2 regions of the Methylobacterium sp. NFXW15 genome follow, and region 1 is predicted to be linked to the other one. Evidence: riboswitches for the same ligand, from Rfam matches in the RefSeq annotation. Region 1 holds a riboswitch; the other holds the start of a gene.
The links. A riboswitch is a leader RNA that binds a small molecule or an ion and turns the genes downstream of it on or off. The one in region 1 is predicted to bind cobalamin.
Positions count from the first base shown of each region.

Region 2: it holds a riboswitch for cobalamin, as region 1 does, so the genes downstream of both, J4O73_RS01315 (TonB-dependent receptor) here and J4O73_RS10410 (TonB-dependent receptor) in region 1, are expected to answer to the same signal.

Region 1 covers NZ_JAGEKG010000004.1:78,154-88,278, reverse strand. The annotation lists gene J4O73_RS10435 (adenosylmethionine--8-amino-7-oxononanoate transaminase) at 1-168, shown strand, start outside; gene J4O73_RS10430 (response regulator) at 290-676, shown strand; gene J4O73_RS10425 (MarR family winged helix-turn-helix transcriptional regulator) at 818-1,396, shown strand; gene J4O73_RS10420 (TonB-dependent receptor plug domain-containing protein) at 1,526-3,652, shown strand; gene J4O73_RS10415 (PepSY domain-containing protein) at 3,668-5,083, opposite strand; gene J4O73_RS10410 (TonB-dependent receptor) at 5,080-7,266, opposite strand; cobalamin riboswitch at 7,499-7,698, opposite strand; gene J4O73_RS10405 (RluA family pseudouridine synthase) at 7,811-9,121, shown strand; gene J4O73_RS10400 (hypothetical protein) at 9,243-9,638, shown strand; gene J4O73_RS10395 (HAD-IA family hydrolase) at 9,655-10,125, shown strand, end outside.
Region 2 covers NZ_JAGEKG010000001.1:277,662-284,841, reverse strand. The annotation lists gene J4O73_RS01325 (TonB-dependent siderophore receptor) at 1-1,650, shown strand, start outside; gene J4O73_RS01320 (DUF1624 domain-containing protein) at 1,650-2,831, shown strand; cobalamin riboswitch at 3,433-3,628, shown strand; gene J4O73_RS01315 (TonB-dependent receptor) at 3,737-5,890, shown strand; gene J4O73_RS01310 (HoxN/HupN/NixA family nickel/cobalt transporter) at 6,306-7,180, shown strand, end outside.

The sequences.
Region 1 (10,125 bases):
CTCGCGGCGCTGAAGGAGCGGCTCGTGGCCCGCGGCGTCTGGGTGCGCCCCTTCGGCGACATTCTCTACCTGACGCCCGCGCTTTCGATCGAAGCGACCGATCTCACTCGGCTGATCGAGGCGGTGACGGAAACGGTCCGAGAGGAGACCCAGTGCGCGATTTCGTGAGCGCGTGCGCGAGAGGTACAACCAGGGCTGCAACTCCGTCGCGTTTCTCCCGTTGGGCTTAGGGCTGGAGACGCCGCAAACCGGTCATGCCGGGGGGATTGCGGCGGGGGAGGAGCATGACGTGACGAGCGAGCAGACGAGAGCGGACGATCGGCCGGTGATCCTCCTCGTCGAGGACGAGGCGCTCACCATCATGGACCTCGGCGACGTCCTCGAAGAAGGCGGCTATGACACCATCCAGTGCGCGTCGGCGGAGCGCGCCCTGAGCATTCTTCAGACACGGCCCGATATCTGCGGGCTCGTCACCGACGTTCAGCTTTCGGGAAAGACAGATGGGTTCGATCTCGCCGCCTCGGTGGCCGAGGCGCGCCCGCAGCTGCCGATTCTCATCGTGTCGGGCCGTTCCGCGCCCGATCCCGAGCGCATGCCCGGACACGCCGAATTCATTGCGCGGCCATGCAGCGGTGAAGACATCCTACAGCGCTTGCGTCATCTGATGGATTGCTGATCCGCAAGCCATCTCGGCCTTTGTCATCCGACCGTCACCGGTCTTCCTCCAAGAGCCTCGTGCCGGGAGAAGGACGGGAATCGAAGGGTGCAGGTCTACGATCTTCCGGTGGTTGCCGCCGGATCCGACTCAGGCTCGCCAATGGGCGACAAAGCGAAGCTCGATCACGGGGCGGGGGTGGATAACACCGTTTTCGATCCCGGATCGAAGAAGCTGCGGCCTCCGGGCTCTCGCAGCGTCGGTTGGGCGCTGATCCAGGCAGCCCGCCTCCACCGTGCCCGAACGGGCGACAGGCTGGCCAAGATCGGTCTGTTCGCCGGCCAGGAGCAGGTGGTGCAGGTGTTGGCCGCCGCCGGCACGATGACCATGGGCGACCTCGCCGCGCTCCTGCGCGTGCGCCCGCCCACCGCCTCCAAGACCGTAACGCGGCTTGCAGCCCTCGGCATCGTCGAGCGCCGTGCCGAAGCCGGAGACGGTCGTGTGGTTCGCGTGCGCCTGACCGAGGCTGGTCTCGCCAAGGCTCAGGCGATCGAGGCGATCCAGGAAGAGGTCGAGGCGGAATTGCTCGATCACCTCGACAAGGGCGATCGCCGCCGACTCAGAAAGCTTCTGCGCAAGGCCGCCAAGGGCCTCGCCGGAGCCGCTGGCGCGGCGGGTCCGGCCTCCGACATGGATGCCGAGATGGAAGGCGAGGACGAGGCCGACGCCCTCGAACCGTAGAGTCGCCGTCCAAGCGGACAGTTGCAACTTTGTAACGTTTCACAGCCTTCTCGGCGGCGAGCGCCGGCACCCCTTGCAGGGCGCGACCGCCACGCGGCATTGAAACGTTATAACGAGTTGTGAGAGCCGATGTCGTCCGCGCGCCACCCCGCCGTGCCCCTCCTCGCCTGCGCCGCCTTCCTCGGCGCGAGCCCGGCGCTTAGCCAGAGTGCGGTCACCCTGGACCAGATCAGCGTCACGAGCCCGACGCCGGTGCAACCGGTCCGGCCCGTGACGGTCGCCACACCGGCACTCCCCACCGGCATTCTTCCAGTGGCGACGGACACCTTCTCGCCGGTCACGGTGGTGACCGGAGAGCAGATCGCCCGCGACCAGCCCCGCACCCTCGGCGACGCGCTGTTCGACCGGCCCGGCATCTCCGGCACGACCTACGCCCCCGGCGCAGCCTCCCGCCCGATCATCCGCGGACTCGACAATGCGCGGGTGCGGATTCAGGAGAACGGCATCGCCAATGGCGGCGTGTCCGATCTCGGTGAGGACCATACCGTTCCGGTCAATCCGCTGGTGGCGGATCGGATCGAGGTGATCCGCGGCCCGGCGACGTTGCGCTACGGCTCCGGCGCGATCGGCGGCGTGGTCTCGGCGGACAACAATCGTGTCCCGACCTTCATTCCGGCCAACGGTGTGCAGGGGCAGGTGACGACGGGCTATTCCACCGTCGACAACGGAAGGCTCGGCGCCGCGACCGTCGATGCGGGCGGCGACGGGATCGCGGTCCACGCGGACGGGTTCAAAACCGCCGCCGACAATTACGCCATCCCCGGTGGCATCCAGCGCAACTCCTACAACGAGTCCCAGGGCGGGGCGTTCGGTATCTCCGCCATCGGCGACCGCGGCTTCGCGGGGATCTCGTTCAGCCATTACGACGCGGTCTACGCCATTCCCGGCGACGTCTCGGCGGATGCCCGCACCCGACTCACGCCGAATCAGGACCGCGTGGTCAGCCGGGGTGAGTACCGCCCCGAAGACGGGCCGATCGAGGTCATCCGCTACTGGGCGGGCTACTCGGTCTACAAGCACAATGAGGTCGGTATCGGCGGCGACGGGATCGAGGGGATCCAGGCGACCTTCAAGAATCGCGAGGCCGAGGCCCGGGTCGAATTCCAGCACGTCCCGGTCTTCACCGCGCTCGGCAAGCTGACCGGCGCCCTCGGCTTCCAATCCGACCGGCGGGTCATCAACACCGCTCTCGAATCCTTCCTGCCGAAGACCGAGTCGCGCGCCAACGCGGTGTACCTGTTCGAGGAACTCGAACTGCGCCCGGGCACCCGCCTCCAGGCGGCGGGCCGCTACGAGGTCGATCGCGTGTCCGGTACGGCGGCGATCTTCCCTGAGAACTTCCTGCCGGAGAATGGTGCGGAGCCGTTCCAGTTCGCCCGCACGCGCCGTTTCGCGCCCAAGAGCGTGAGCCTCGGCGCCCTGCAAGATCTGCCCTTCGACTTCGTGGCGAGCCTCACCGGCTCCTATGTCGAGCGGGGGCCGAGCGGCTACGAGCTGTTCTCACAGGGGCCGCACGATGCCACGGCGACCTTCGAGATCGGCAACCCGAATCTTAAACGCGAGCGTGCCCGGACCATCGAGGCCAGCATCCGCCGGGCGGTCGGGCCGCTGCGCCTGGACGCCACCGGTTATTACACGCGCTATACGGGCTTCATCTACCGCAACTATACGGGCCTGTTCTGCGACGACGACTTCGCCTCCTGTGGCACCGGTACGGAAAACCGGCAGATCGTCTACCAGCAGCAGAATGCGACCTTCTACGGCGCGGAGATCATCGGCCAGTACGACATCCTCCCCATCGGTGATGGCTTCGCGGGTGTCGAAGGGCAGTTCGATTTCGTGCGGGCCCAGTTCGATGACGGCACCAACGTGCCGCGCATCCCGCCTTATCGCGTCGGCGGCGGCGTCTATGTGCGGGCCGATGGCTGGTTCGCGCGGGTGAACCTGCTCCACGCCTTCGACCACCGGAGCATTGCGCCGTTCGAAACGCCCACGGCGGGCTACGACGACCTCCGTGCCGAGGTGAGCTACACGAAACCGCTGGATCCGAAGCTCTACGGTGCGAGCTCGGTGACGCTGGGCGTCCAGGGCCGTAACCTGCTCGACGCGGATATCCGCAACTCGGCCTCGTTCAAGAAGGACGAAATCCTTCTGCCGGGCCGCAACGTACGCCTGTTCCTCACCGCCCGGTTCTGAGGACAATTCGCCCGATCACGGACGGGGCGTCCGTGATCGGGCGAGACGCCGCGCTCCTGCGACAAGCCCGGTGAGTGCGATCCCGCCGCAGAGCAGGTTCAGTAGCCATTGGCTCGCCTGCCGGGCCGAGGGGCGCAGGGTCAGGCCGGGAACGTCGAGCCTATGCGGGGCGGAGAACAGCCACCGGTTGATCCGGCCCGAGCGGTCGAGCCGGTTGAGAAGCGTGCCGTCGCGCGGATCGACATGCAGCCACGTGGCGGCCGGGTCATCGAAGATCAGGCGTAAGACCGGCAGTGGGCGCTCATCCCCCTGCGGATACCAATAGGCATCGTAAGCCGGGAGTCGCTCGACGGAGACGAGGCGCCCGCCCGAAACGTGCGCGGCGGCTTCGATGGCGGAGGCATCAAGTCCGGTCGCCTGCGGGCCGTCCCGCATTTCGCGGATCACGAACCACCGCCCGCCGATGGAGGCGAAGCGCATGAGCGTCAGACTCGGCCCGCCACTATCGCGAAGGTCGGTTGGCGAGAGGCCGACGGGGCCGGGCGTGCCCGCATAGGTGGCTCGCATGGTCGCGGGGGGCGTGAGCGACGAGAACCAACGGTTTGGATTCATGGACAGCCAGCCGCTCACGATGAATCCGATGAGCGCGGCGCCCCCAACGAGGCCGAACGCGTGGTGCCACAGGGCGAGGCCGCGATACGGGCTGACCGCGCCGCCACGATAGCGACGCCGCAGACGCATCCGCCAGATGCCGATGACGATGCCGGTGATGGCCGCAAGGCTCGCCGCGCCGGAGAGCCACAGCACCACCTGCCGCCACGCCTCGGGCGCCGCCCGCAGGGGCGTGAGATAGACCCAGTGGATGACCGAGCCCGCCCAGTTCCAGCCTCGTTGCCAGCGTGTGGTGACGAGGGCGATCTCCCCCGTAGCCACGGAGACGTAGGTTTCGGTGCCGTCCGGATCCCCGGCGAAGACTTTTATGAACGGCCGCAGGGGATCGTAGCGTGCGGTGACGGTCCACTGATCGCGCTCGACCGATTTGAACTCGCCCCCGCCCGCGATGCGCCGTGCGCTGTCGGCACTGACCAGCCCTAGCTTTTCGCCGGTTTCGGCCGAGACCGTGATGCGGGCGCCGTCAGGACGGGCGAAGCGATAGACCGGCGCTCCGTCCCGCATGTCCAGCCGAAGGCCCGATGCGGCATCCACCGGGCCAACTCCGGCCATCGCGGCATCGGGGCCGATTCGGACCCTGTCCCAATCCAGCGGCGCCAGCCGGGCCAACGTGTCCGCGCGGCTCAGCGAGGGAAACGGCACATAGAGCATGATGAGCCCGGAGCCGATCCATAGGGTGAAGAGCAGCGCCGTGCCGATCCCGAGCCATCGATGGCTCAGGAGCAGCCAACGCCGCGCTGCCTTTCCCGCTGCGCTCACCACGCCACCGTGTAGGCGACCTCGACCGAACGAGGGCGCCCGAGCAGCCAATTCGTGCCGACCCCGTCCACGGCGTTGCCGTTGATGGCGTAGACTTTGTCGAACAGGTTGTAGACTCGCAGCGACAGACGCGAATCCGCCGTCACCTGCCGGTCGAGCACTAGGTTCACCAAGGTATAGGCCGGGCGCCGGGCGGTGTTGCCGAAGTCGCTATAGACCTGACCGATGTTCTGCAGGCCGATCCGGGCCGCCCAATCCCGGCTCGGCTCCCAGGTGAGCCAGAGGTTGGCCACACGCTCCGGCACGTCGATGGGCTGCTTGCCCGCATAGGAGACGGTGGCGCCGTTCACCACTTGGGTGAAGCTGTCATACTGCGCGTGAAGCAGCGCGAGGTTGCCGTCGATCCGCCATCCGGGCGCGACACGCCAGCCGAGGGCCAATTCCACGCCTTGTGAGGATTGGCTGCCCACCTGAACGCCCGCGGCAGGCGAGTTCGGAAGCCGCGAGATCAGGTTGTCCTTCACGATGCGATAGCCCGCGAGCGTCCATTCGAGCTGGCCGTCGAAGGCAAGGCCTTTTGCCCCTACCTCGATCTGATCACCGGTCGCGAGCTTGAAGCCTGCCAGCGACTGCGACAACGTGATGAGGCTCCCCACCGGATCGGTAGCGTAGCTGTATTGGGCGTAGAGCGCGCTGTCCGGCGTCGGGTTGTAGACGAGCCCGAACCGGTAGCCGAGGGCATTGAACGTGCGTTCGAACTGCGCCCCAGTCTGCAGATCCGTCCGCCGCAGCGTCGGCACGTCGAGCCGGGCGCCGGTGAGGAAAGAGAGTTTGTCCGTGATGATCAGACGATCCTCGGCGAAGACCGAGGCTTGGCTCGTCTGCGTCGCGTAGGCCGGGCGAGCTCGTCCATTTTGCGGGAACAGGCCGGGATCATAGCCGGTAAGCGGCACGCTGGTGGTCTGGTCGAAGTAGAAGTTGTTCGTGTGCAGGAAATCGATGTGGTTTACATCGAAGCCCGCTGCGAAGACATTCGGCAGGCCGAGTACATCGCTCCGGAAGGTCGCGTCGAGCCGATTACCGACCTGCTCCTGATTGTGGTAGATTTCGAGGTAGTTGCTGCGGTCGACCAACCCTGTGCCGCGGTTGAACGCGTATTGCTCGACGTCGAGCCAATGCCGACGCGAGGTCAGACGGTAGGCCGTATTGCGGATGGTGATATCGGCGCTCGGCGACCATTCGGCCTTCAGCTGAGTCCAGTTGTCGGCCCAGGTGATCTTCGCGTCTCGCACATTGTAGTTGTTGAAGCGGATCAGGTCAGGGATACGCCCTTCGACGAGGGGCGTGCCCCAGTAGCGCGCGGGCTCCTGGTAGCCGAGATCGTGCGAGAGGGTGATCGCGAGATCGGGGCTCGGCTGGAACAGCAGGGCTGCCGAGACGGCGAGATTGCGGAAATCTCCCTCTGGCCGCAACCAGCCATCGGCCCGGTTGCCGCTGACATTGAGGCGGTAGGCGAACGTGTCGCCATATTCGGCCTGCGCGATGCCACCGCCCGAATCGAAAGCGAGCCGGGCCAACCCGTCGGAACCCACCACGGCGCGGGCGGTATTGATGGGAACGAAGACCGGCTTTTTGGGCACCACGTTGATGATGCCGCCGATTGCCCCGTCGCCGTAGAGCACGGAGGACGGGCCGCGCAGCACCTCGATCCGCTCGACGTTCCACGTGTCGAACGGGAACGTCACGGTTCCCGCGCCAACGTAGAAGCGCGTGCCGTCATAGAGTTGCTGGATCGAGTTCGGCCCCGCGAAGCCGCGGCTGGTGAACGCCCCGTTGCCGTTGCCGGGATCGGCGATCGTGGTGATGCCGGTGGCGTCCTGCGTCACCGCCTCGGCGATGGAGGTCTGGCCGCGCAGGCGCGCAGCCTCCCCCGACACGATGTCGATGCTGGCGGGCGTCTCCAGCGGGGTCAGGCCAATGCGGCTCGCCGTGCGATCGGGCGTGCGCAGGTTGAGACCGACCGGCGCGGCACGGGTGAGGCTGACCCCGCCTTCCCCTTCGACCGACAATTGTTCGAGGGTGACGACCTCCTGCGCCGAGGCGGGCGGCGCGGCGAAGATGAGGGGAGCATGGCTGAGCGCCGCGAACAGGCGCTTGCGGCTCAAAGGATGAGAAGCGGACATCAGACGGCGGACTCCGGCGCGGCGAAGACCGGCCTCGCTCCCATTGCAATGTAACAACATTACATGTCCAGAGCCGCGCGGACGAGTTCCTGCGAACGGGTCGAACGGACGAGAGGGGAACATGGCGGTTGCGGGCGCGCTTGCTGTGGCACGTCACCGCGAACGAGGCCTCGGCACGCCCATGGGGCAGTGCCTCGACACCCGCCGGGGCACCCCGCCCAGCGCGTTTCGCGTGTGACCACGGCTGACGGCAGGTCTCCTGGCTCGCGGGTCATCGCCCTCGCACCGTCTTCCCGGATGACAGGCATCCAGTGACGCGGTGGTGCTGGGCTCGCCGCTTACAGTTGCGGGGGCAGCCGCGGCTTCGGAGCGAGCTCCCCACCGCGTTCCCTTTTGATCCCTTTGCAGGGAACCGTCACGGCTAAGCTAGGCCACGGGATCGCCACGCGTCAACGCGGGCTCGGCGCTTATCGGCTACCATCCAAGGTGAAGACTTTGCCGGGTGGCTCCCGCGATGCTATGCGGCGGGCATTCCAGGAAGATCATGACCACACGACCTCCCCGCCGCGGCGGCCCCTCCGGCGGCAATGGCCGCCCCGACGGACGGCCCGGCCGCAAGCCCCCCTTTGGCGCGGATCGCGCCCGCACGGGCCCGCGCACCAGCGCCAAGGACGCCGCCGAACGCGCCGCACGGGCGCGGGGAGACGATGCGGGCGAGCGCGCCCCGTGGATCCCCGCCGCCGCGCCCGAGCCGCGCGAGAAGGCGCCTCCGCGCAAGCCCGCCAAGCCGGAGGCCGTCGCGCCCGCCCCTGGACCGACGCGCCGCGAGCAGCGCGCTGAAGCCTCGGCGACGCTGGCTTCCGGCGTCCAGACGCTGACGGTCGAGGCCGACGAGGCGGGAATGCGCATCGATCGCTTCCTGACCGCCCGCTTCCCGCAGCTGCCCTTTACGCGGGTGCAAAGCATCGTCCGCAAGGGCGAGTTGCGCGTGGATGGCAAGCGCGCCAAGCCGAATGACCGGTTGGAGCCGGGGATGAGCGTGCGCGTGCCGCCGCTCCGCCTCGACCAGCCGAGCGAGCGCCCCCGCAATCCCGCCCGCGAATCCGACGACGCAGCCTTCATCCGCAGCCTCATTCTCTACGAGGATGCGGAGATGATGATTCTCAACAAGCCGTTCGGCCTCGCCGTCCAGGGCGGCTCGGGCACCGTGCGCCATGTCGACGGCCTGCTCGAGTCGATGATCGGGCCGGATGGGCAGAAGCCGCGCCTCGTGCATCGGCTCGACAAGGATACGGCGGGCTGCCTCATCATCGCGAAGACGCGCCTCGCCGCCTCGACGCTCGCCAAGAGCTTCCGTTCGCGCGCCGCCCGCAAGATCTACTGGGCGCTGTGCGCGGGGGTGCCGCGCGTGCGCCAGGGCCGCGTTTCGACCTACCTCGCCAAGGACGAGCCGACCGATGCCGACGCACGGATGCGCATCGCCAAGCACGGCGAGGAGGGCGCGAGCCACGCGCTGACCTATTACGCCATGGTCGATCAGGCGGCGCAGAAGCTGTCCTGGTTGTCGTTCAAGCCGGTCACCGGCCGGACGCACCAGTTGCGTGCCCACGCGGCGCATATCGGCCACCCGATCGTCGGCGACCCGAAATACTTCTCGGTGGAGAACTGGGAGTTGCCCGGCGGCATTCAGAACCGTCTGCATCTCCTGGCCCGGCGGATCGTGATTCCCCATCCGCGTACGGGCAAGCCCGTGGATGTGAGCGCGCCTTTGCCGCAACACATGGCACAGAGCTGGAATCTGCTCGGCTTCGATGCGAGCCGCTACGATCCCGTGGTGGATGCACCCGAAGATTGAGCGGGTCGTGAGAGCCCACACCGGCGCCGATGCCTTGGCAACGGCGCCGACCGCCTCATATGCTGCGTTGCTCGGCCGTGCGCCTACCTGCCGGGTAATCCGACGGTCGAGACCCTGGGATATGAAGCACGCGATTCTGGCCTGCCTCGCCGCTCTCTGTTTGACGGCCCCCATCGCCCAGGCGGCGCCGGGCGATGCCGCTCAACAGAAGCCCGCCCCCGCGCGGCAGGAGGCTCCGAAGGCGGAGGCTCCCAGGGCCGATGCGGCGAAAGCCGAACCGCCCAAAACGGAAGCCCGTGCGCCCGGCGCACCAGTCGTGGCGGGGCGGGACAAACGGCGACGCTCCTATGCGGCCTGCAACCGTGCCTCGCACCAGCGCGGATATCGCGGCGGCAAACGACGGCGCTTTCTGATCCGCTGCCGCCTCGGCTACGAGCGCACCCGCGCGCATCAGCAACAACAGCAGCAGCAACAGGCGCCCACTTTGCCTGCCCCCGCGCCGACCCGTAAGCCATGACGAAGCGAGGCCGGAGATGAGGCTCGTCGTCTTCGACGTGGACGGGACGCTCGTCGACAGCCAGCACTTGATCGTCGCTGCGCAGGCTGTGGCCTTCGCCGAGGTCGGCCTTCCGGCGCCGGAGCGGAGGATTGCGCTCTCCGTGGTTGGGCTATCGCTGCCGCAGGCGTTCCGGCGCCTCGTCGGCGAAGACGGGCCGGTGGCCGAACTCTCCGAGGCCTACAAGAACGCCTATAATCGGTTGCGACTCGACCCCGAGCATGAGGAACCGCTGTTCCCCGGCATGGGCGACCTTCTCGATAGGCTCCATGCCCGGCCGGACGTTGTCCTCGGCATCGCGACGGGCAAGTCGCGCCGGGGCGTCGACCGGCTGATCGAGCATTACGGATGGGAGGACCGCTTCGTCACCACGCAGACGGCCGACGATGCGCCTTCGAAGCCGGACCCGGCCATGCTGCTGCAAGCCATGGAAGACGCGGGCACCACA
Region 2 (7,180 bases), on a different contig from region 1:
AGCGGGGCGCTGTACGGGCGTAGTGACCCGGGCGGCACTGTCAACATCCTGACCAAGCAGCCCGTGGCCTTGCCCTTCGTCGAGATGGGCACACTGTTCGGCAGCTTCGGCACGGCGCGCACCACGGTCGACGCCGGCGGACCACTGAACGAGGAGGGCACCGTCCTCTACCGGTTCAACGGTGCGCTCGCCCGGCAGGACAGCTTTCGTGATTTCGTCGACGGCGACCGCGTCCTGGCCGCGCCCGTGGTGAGCTGGTTGATCAGCCCGGACACCAAGCTCACCGTCGAGGCGCAGTACCTCCGCAACCGCCAGACATTCGACCGCGGGACGGTCGCGGTAAACAATCGCCTCGGTCTCGTCCCGCGCTCGCGCTTCTTCGGGGAGCCACGCGATAACTCCGTGTCGGAGGCCGGGATCGTGCAGATCCGCCTGGACCATGCCTTCAACGCAGACTGGCAGCTCCGCGTCGCCGGGCATTTCAACACCGGCAGCCTGACCGGCCTGCAGACCGGCGCGACCGGCCTCCTCGATGACGGTCGTACCCTCCTGCGCGAGTTCCGCCTCCACGACTTCACCTGGGGCGTGGCCATCGGGCAGGCCGAGCTCGTCGGGCACTTCGACACCGGGCCATTCGCCCACACCCTGCTGCTCGGCCTGGAGCACGAGCGCTACAACAGCACCGAGAACCTGCTGCGCTCGACGCCGCGGATCGATCCCTTCGCCATCGACCTGTTCAATCCGGTCTACGGCCAGCCCAAACCGCCCTTCACGCGGCGCTACAGCGCGAGTGAGAACGTCGGCAACACCGCCGTCTACGCCCAGGATCAGATCGCGCTGAGCCCCGAGTGGAAGCTCCTCCTCGGCAACCGGACCGACTTCTACAACCAGACTTTCCGCGACAAGGTCGGCAACGAGCGCACCGAGCAGGACCGGACCGGCTTCTCGCCCCGCGCGGGCCTCGTCTACCAGCCGCTCTCGTTCCTCTCGTTCTACGGCAACGTGGCGGCCTCGTTCCGCCCCAACACCGGCTTCGACATCGCGACCCGACCCTTCGCCCCCGAGACCGGCTTCGGCTACGAGGCAGGCGTCAAGCTCGACCTCTTCACCGGGCTGAGCGTGACCGGCGCGGCCTTCCACATCGAGAAGGAGAACGTCCTCACCACCGACCCGCGCGACTTCTTCTTCCAGATCGCCGCCGGGGCTGTCCGCAGCCAGGGCTTCGACGTGAGCCTCGTCGGACAGGTAACGCCCGAATTCCGGGTGATCGGCGGCTACGCCTTTATCGACGCCGCCGTGACCCGCGACGAGGTCTTGCGGGTCGGCTCGCCGCTCCTCAACATCCCGCGCCACTCGGGCAGCCTTCTCGGCGTCTACGAGATCCAGGCCGGCGACTGGAAGGGCTTCGGCTTCGGCGGCGGCGTCCGGGCTGTCGGCTCGCGTCTCGGGGACAGCGGCAACGAGCGATTTCGGCTCCCCGGCTACGTGCTGACCGACGCCCTGGCCTACTATCGCTACGAAAACCTGCGCTTCGGGCTGAACGTCGATAACATCTTCGACGAGACCTACTACGAGCGCTCCTACAACGCCTTCTGGGTCGGCGTCGGTGAGCCCCGTCGGGTGACCGTCAGCATGACGGCACGCTTCTGATGGGCGTGCATCCGGGGACGGTCAGGGCATCGACAGGTGCGTCGGTCACGACCGGACGCATCGCCTCCATCGATGCCCTGCGCGGGCTGGTGATGGTGCTGATGCTCCTCGACCACCTGCGCGAAACGTGGTTCCTGCACGTGCCGGTCGCCGACCCGATCGATGCCAGGACGGCGCTACCGGCTCTGTATTTCGCCCGCCTCGCGGTCAGCCTGTGCGCGCCCATCTTCATCGTGTTGACGGGGGTGGCCGCGTACCTGTTCGGCACCCGGCACACCCTGGCGGAGACGCGCACCTACCTCGTCAAACGGGGTCTCGTCCTGATGGCGCTGGAGGTCTTCTACCTCTCGGAGCTGTACTGGGGCGTCGCCAGCCCGACGCTGTGGCTTCAGGTGATCTGGTGCATCGGCGTGTGCATGATCGTCCTGGCCGCGCTGATCGGCCTGCCGCGGTCGCTTCTCCTCGCCATCGGGATGCTGCTCGTTTGCGGGCACAACCTCCTCGACCCGATCCACCTCCGGCCCGATGATCCCTTCTTCGCTATCTGGGCCATGCTGCACCAGCGCGACGTCATCGCGCTCCCATTCGGTCTGGTGGCCAAGACGACCTACCCGGTGCTTCCCTGGATCGGGGTCATCGCGCTCGGCTACGCCATCGGTCCATGGTTCCTGCCCGGCGTCGCCACAGGTACGCGCGAGCGCCGTTTTTTTGCCATCGGCGGGGCGATGCTGGTCGCCTTCGCGGTGCTGCGTCTGGCAAACGGCTATGGGGACAAGCCCTGGTTCGTCGTCGACGAGAGTGGTTTGCGGACCGCGATGAGCTTTTTCGCGCTGACGAAATATCCGCCCTCGCTGCTGTTCCTGCTCCTGACGCTCGGAATCGGAGCGCTGTTGCTCGTCGCGCTGGAGTGGATGGGCGACTGCCTGATCGTTGCATTGCTGGCGGTCTTCGGCGGCGCGCCGCTCTTCTTCTACGTGTTTCACCTGACGGTTCTGCGGCTGCTCTACCACGGCGCGTTCGCGCTCTGGGGCCCGACGCAGGGCACCGTGTTCGGCGTCGATAACTACGTGTGGGTCGTGGTCTGGTACGCGGCGCTGATCCCGCCCCTCTACGCCCCGACGGCCTGGTTCTCGCGCCTCAAGGCGTCGCGACGCGACATCGCTTGGCTCAAGTACCTTTAGGGTCAGACCCATCAGCTCGGCTGCGCGACGGTCTGCTTGCGACCCTATTGGGATGCTCGACCATTATGTTTCAGCCTCGGTGTCGGATACGGAGGCCGGAGAGCACCGCAGAGCAGGGCGGACTAGCTGGAGATTGGGTTCCGCTCGCGAAGCGCAAGCTCTTGACGCAACTGTTCCTTGACTGCGTCGCGTACCGCCGGGCTTTGGAGCTTCCGCAGGAGGCTTTCCTTGGTGTGACCTTCAAACGGCCGCTGACCCTGCCAACGCCGCCGTGTCATCCCGATAATGGACTCCGTCAGCATCCCGCCCTCCCTGGCAGGTGCTGCTAATGCAACAGCGGGCGACAGACCAGAACCAATGAACCACGCAAAGCGAGGACGCGGATCGCGACATCCTCCAGCATGTCGGTCCTGGCAGCCTTTGCGCATCTCCGCCGGAAACCGAGCAGGCGAGAAACCATCCATCTACGACGATCAGGCAAGCGCTCGTTGTTGGCCGCGAAGGGACGGGTCGCAGTCGCCGCTGGGACACACCCGTGGGATGAAGACCCGTGGTCAAACGTAAATCTGACTTCGCGCCTTGACGGTCTGCGGAGCCGGGATGCTAGGCTCTGCTTGACGGTTCCCCTCGGGGATCAAAAGGGAACGCGGTGAGGGGCAACCCGAAGCCGCGGCTGCCCCCGCAACTGTAAGCGGCGAGCCCAGCACCACCGCGTCACTGGATGATCCTCATCCGGGAAGACGGTGCAAGGGCGGCGACCCGCGAGCCAGGAGACCTGCCGTCAGTCGTGGTCACACGCGAAACGCGTCGGGCGGGGTGTCCTGACGGGTGTCGAAGCGCTGGGCTCATGCCCAACGAAGCGACGTCATTCGCGGTGACGTGCCACTGTCGCCCTCGAGGCCCATGTGTCCCGTCGTTCCCTTCGCGCCCTGCTGGCGCTGTCGAGTTGTAGCCTCGCTCTGACGAGCGTCGCCCATGCCCAAGATAGAGCCGCCGGGGCTGCGGCCACCTCCGAGACGACGCTGGAGGAGATCTCCGTCACCACTGATGCTGCGGTCATCAAGACGCAGGCCGGTCCTTCGGCCAGCGCCGGCTACGTCGGCGGCGTCACCGGGATCGGCGGCTCCCTGCTCACGGTCGATTCCGCCAGCGCCGGGATCCTGACGGGAGCTCAGGTCAACAACCGGCCGGTGACCCGCCCCGGCGAGGTGCTGGAAGCCGTGCCGGGCCTGATCGTCACTCAGCATTCCGGCGAGGGCAAAGCCAATCAGTTCTTCCTGCGTGGCTTCAACCTCGACCACGGCACCGACATCGCCCTCTTCCTCGACGGCATGCCGCTCAACATGCGCACCCACGCCCACGGGCAGGGCTACGCCGACATCAACTTCCTGATCCCCGAACTCGTCGGCGCTGTGGAATTCCACAAAGGGCCGTACTTCGTCCGGGACGGCGACTTCGCCTCCGCCGGCTCGGTGCGGATCGATTACCTCGACAGCACTCCGAAGAACCTCGCGCTCACCTCCATCGGCTCGTTCGGCTATAAGCGCGCCCTCAACATCGTCTCGGCCCCGCTCGCCGAGGGCAACCTGCTCCTGGCGGCGGATGCACAGCTCTACGACGGGCCTTGGGTTGTCCCGGACGCACTTCGCAAGATCAGCACGGTCGCCCGCTATAGCCAAGGCACGGCGCTCGACGGGTTCTCCGTCACCGGCATGGCCTATGCCGCCCGCTGGACCGCCACCAACCAAGTCCCAGAACGCGCGATCGTCTCCGGGCTGATCAGTCGCTTCGGTACGATCAATCCGACCGATGGAGGCGACACGTCACGCTTCTCCCTGTCGGGACGATTCAGCGCGACGGACGACACTGGCGTGACACGGGCCTCGGCCTACGTGATCCGCTCGCAGCTCAACCTGTTCAACGACTTCACCTATTTCCTGAACGACCCGGTAAACGGCGACCAGTTCCACCAGCTCGACCAGCGCATCATCGGCGGCGGCGAGGCCCTGCACATCTTCCAGGGCGACCTGTTCGGCCTGCCGATGGAGAACGAGATCGGCGTCCAGACCCGCACAGATTCGATCCGCGTTGGTCTGTTCAATACGACCAACCGGCAATACCGCTCCGGTATCCTCGATGACCGGGTGCTGGAGACGAGCGGGGCGTTCTACTTCGACAACCGGGTGCGTTGGACCGACTGGCTGCGCACCAGCCTCGGCTTCCGGGCCGATGGTTACTACGCCAGCGTCGTCTCGGACACACCGGCCAACTCCGGCAAGGCGCGGGACGCCATCGTCAACCCGAAGCTCGGCCTCGTGCTCGGACCCTGGTTCGACACCGAGCTTTACGTGAACTACGGCGGCGGCTTCCACTCGAACGACGTGCGCGGCGTGACCGCCACCGTCGATCCCACAAGCTCCCTGTTCAACACCACCCGCTCACCGTTCCTCGTGCCCTCGACGGGCTACGAGATCGGCATCCGTAATCGGTCCATCGCCGGGCTGGAGACGAGCCTCGCCCTGTTCCGGCTCGATTTTGCCTCCGAGAACCTGTTTCAGGGCGATACCGGGACCACCGAGCCGAGCCGTCCGACCCGCCGGTTCGGCGTGGAATGGACCAACCGCTACGCGGTGACGCCGTGGCTGTCCCTCGAGGGCGACCTGACGATCACCAATGCGCGGTTCTCGGATTACGACCCCGTTGGCAACCGGGTGCCGGAGGCTCCCACCACCATCGCTTCGGCGGGCGTGACCTTCGGCGAGCCGCTCGGCTGGTTCGGTAGCTTGCGCTTCCGCTATTTCGGCCCGCGTCCCCTGATTGAAGACAACTCGATCCGTTCGCGCCCGACAGCGCTCTTCAACGGCCGGGTGGGCTACAACTTCGAGAACGGGGTCAGCGTGTCGCTCGACGTGCTGAACCTGACGAACAGCAAGTCGGATCAGATCACCTACGCCTACGTCTCGCGTCTACCGGGCGAGCCGGCCGAGGGGCTGATCGACCGCGTTCTCCATCCCGTCGAACCCACGGCCGTCCGTCTGACCATTGCCGGGCGGTTCTGATGCGCCCCCGTCGCTCGTTCACCGTTGTACCCAGGACGACACGGGGTCAGGGGGGCGTTGCAGCCATCGATGACGTCCCCCGTGCCCGATGCGGCGAGGCCGGGCGTCGCGCCGGCTCGGCCCGCGCGCAGGGCTACATCACCGCCATCACACCGGTGTTGGAAGCGATCATGCGCGAGCGGGGTCGCACCGCACGGGCGATTGCGATCGAGCTCACGTGCCGCGCCGTCCGAAAGCCCCGGGGCGGGGTGATCTGGACATCGGCGGACGCGCAGAGGCTTCTGCGGCGCTTGAGCAGCGCTCCCACGACCAATTGACCGGATGGGCAAGCCGTCGGTGATAGGACGCCCCCACGGCGCACAGCGGCCGGCAGATCGGGATAGGTATGGCTGAGAACGCTACCTCGGATCGCACGATGCCCCACGGACTTCGGCAGCGTGTGGGCTTGCTCTACGTCGTGTTGATCACGGCCAATGTCGCCGCGTGGCTGTGGGCCTACAGCCTCTTCGCAGGACAGCCAGCCCTACTCTCGACCGCGCTGCTGGCCTACGTCTTCGGTCTGCGCCACGCGGTCGACCCAGATCACATCGCTGCCATCGACAACGTCACCCGCAAGCTCATGCAGGCCGGGCAGCGGCCGGTCTCCGTCGGCTTCTGGTTCGCGCTCGGTCACTCCACGATCATCGTCATCGCTGCCACCGCGGTGGCGTTCGCAGCTCAGAGCCTGCTGACGGCATCGGAGGGCTATCGAGAGCTCGGAAGCCTCATCAGCACGAGCGTCTCGGCCGCGTTCCTCATCCTCATCGGCTTGGTCAATCTCGTCGTTCTTGCCGGCGTCTGGCGCACATTTCGGCAGGTGCGTCGGACGGGCCGCTACGTCGAGGAAGACCTCGACATTCTGCTCGCCAATCAGGGCTTTCTCGCGCGACTGCTCCGTCCGCTGTTTCGCCTCGTGACCCGCTCCTGGCACATGTACCCACTGGGTTTCCTGTTCGCGCTTGGCTTCGACACGGCGACCGAGGTGAGTCTGTTCGGCCTCTCGGCGGCAGAGGCCAGCCGGGGGACCGGTATCGGGACGATCCTCGTCTTCCCGGCTCTGTTCACCGCCGGCATGGCGCTGGTGGACGCGACCGACGGCGTGCTGATGCTCGGTGCCTATAGCTGGGCCTACGTGCAACCGATGCGAAAGCTGTTCTACAATCTGACGATCACCCTGGTGTCAGTCGCGGTCGCTCTGGTGATCGGCACGTTGGAAGCTCTGAACCTCATCGGTGACAAGCTCGGCCTCCA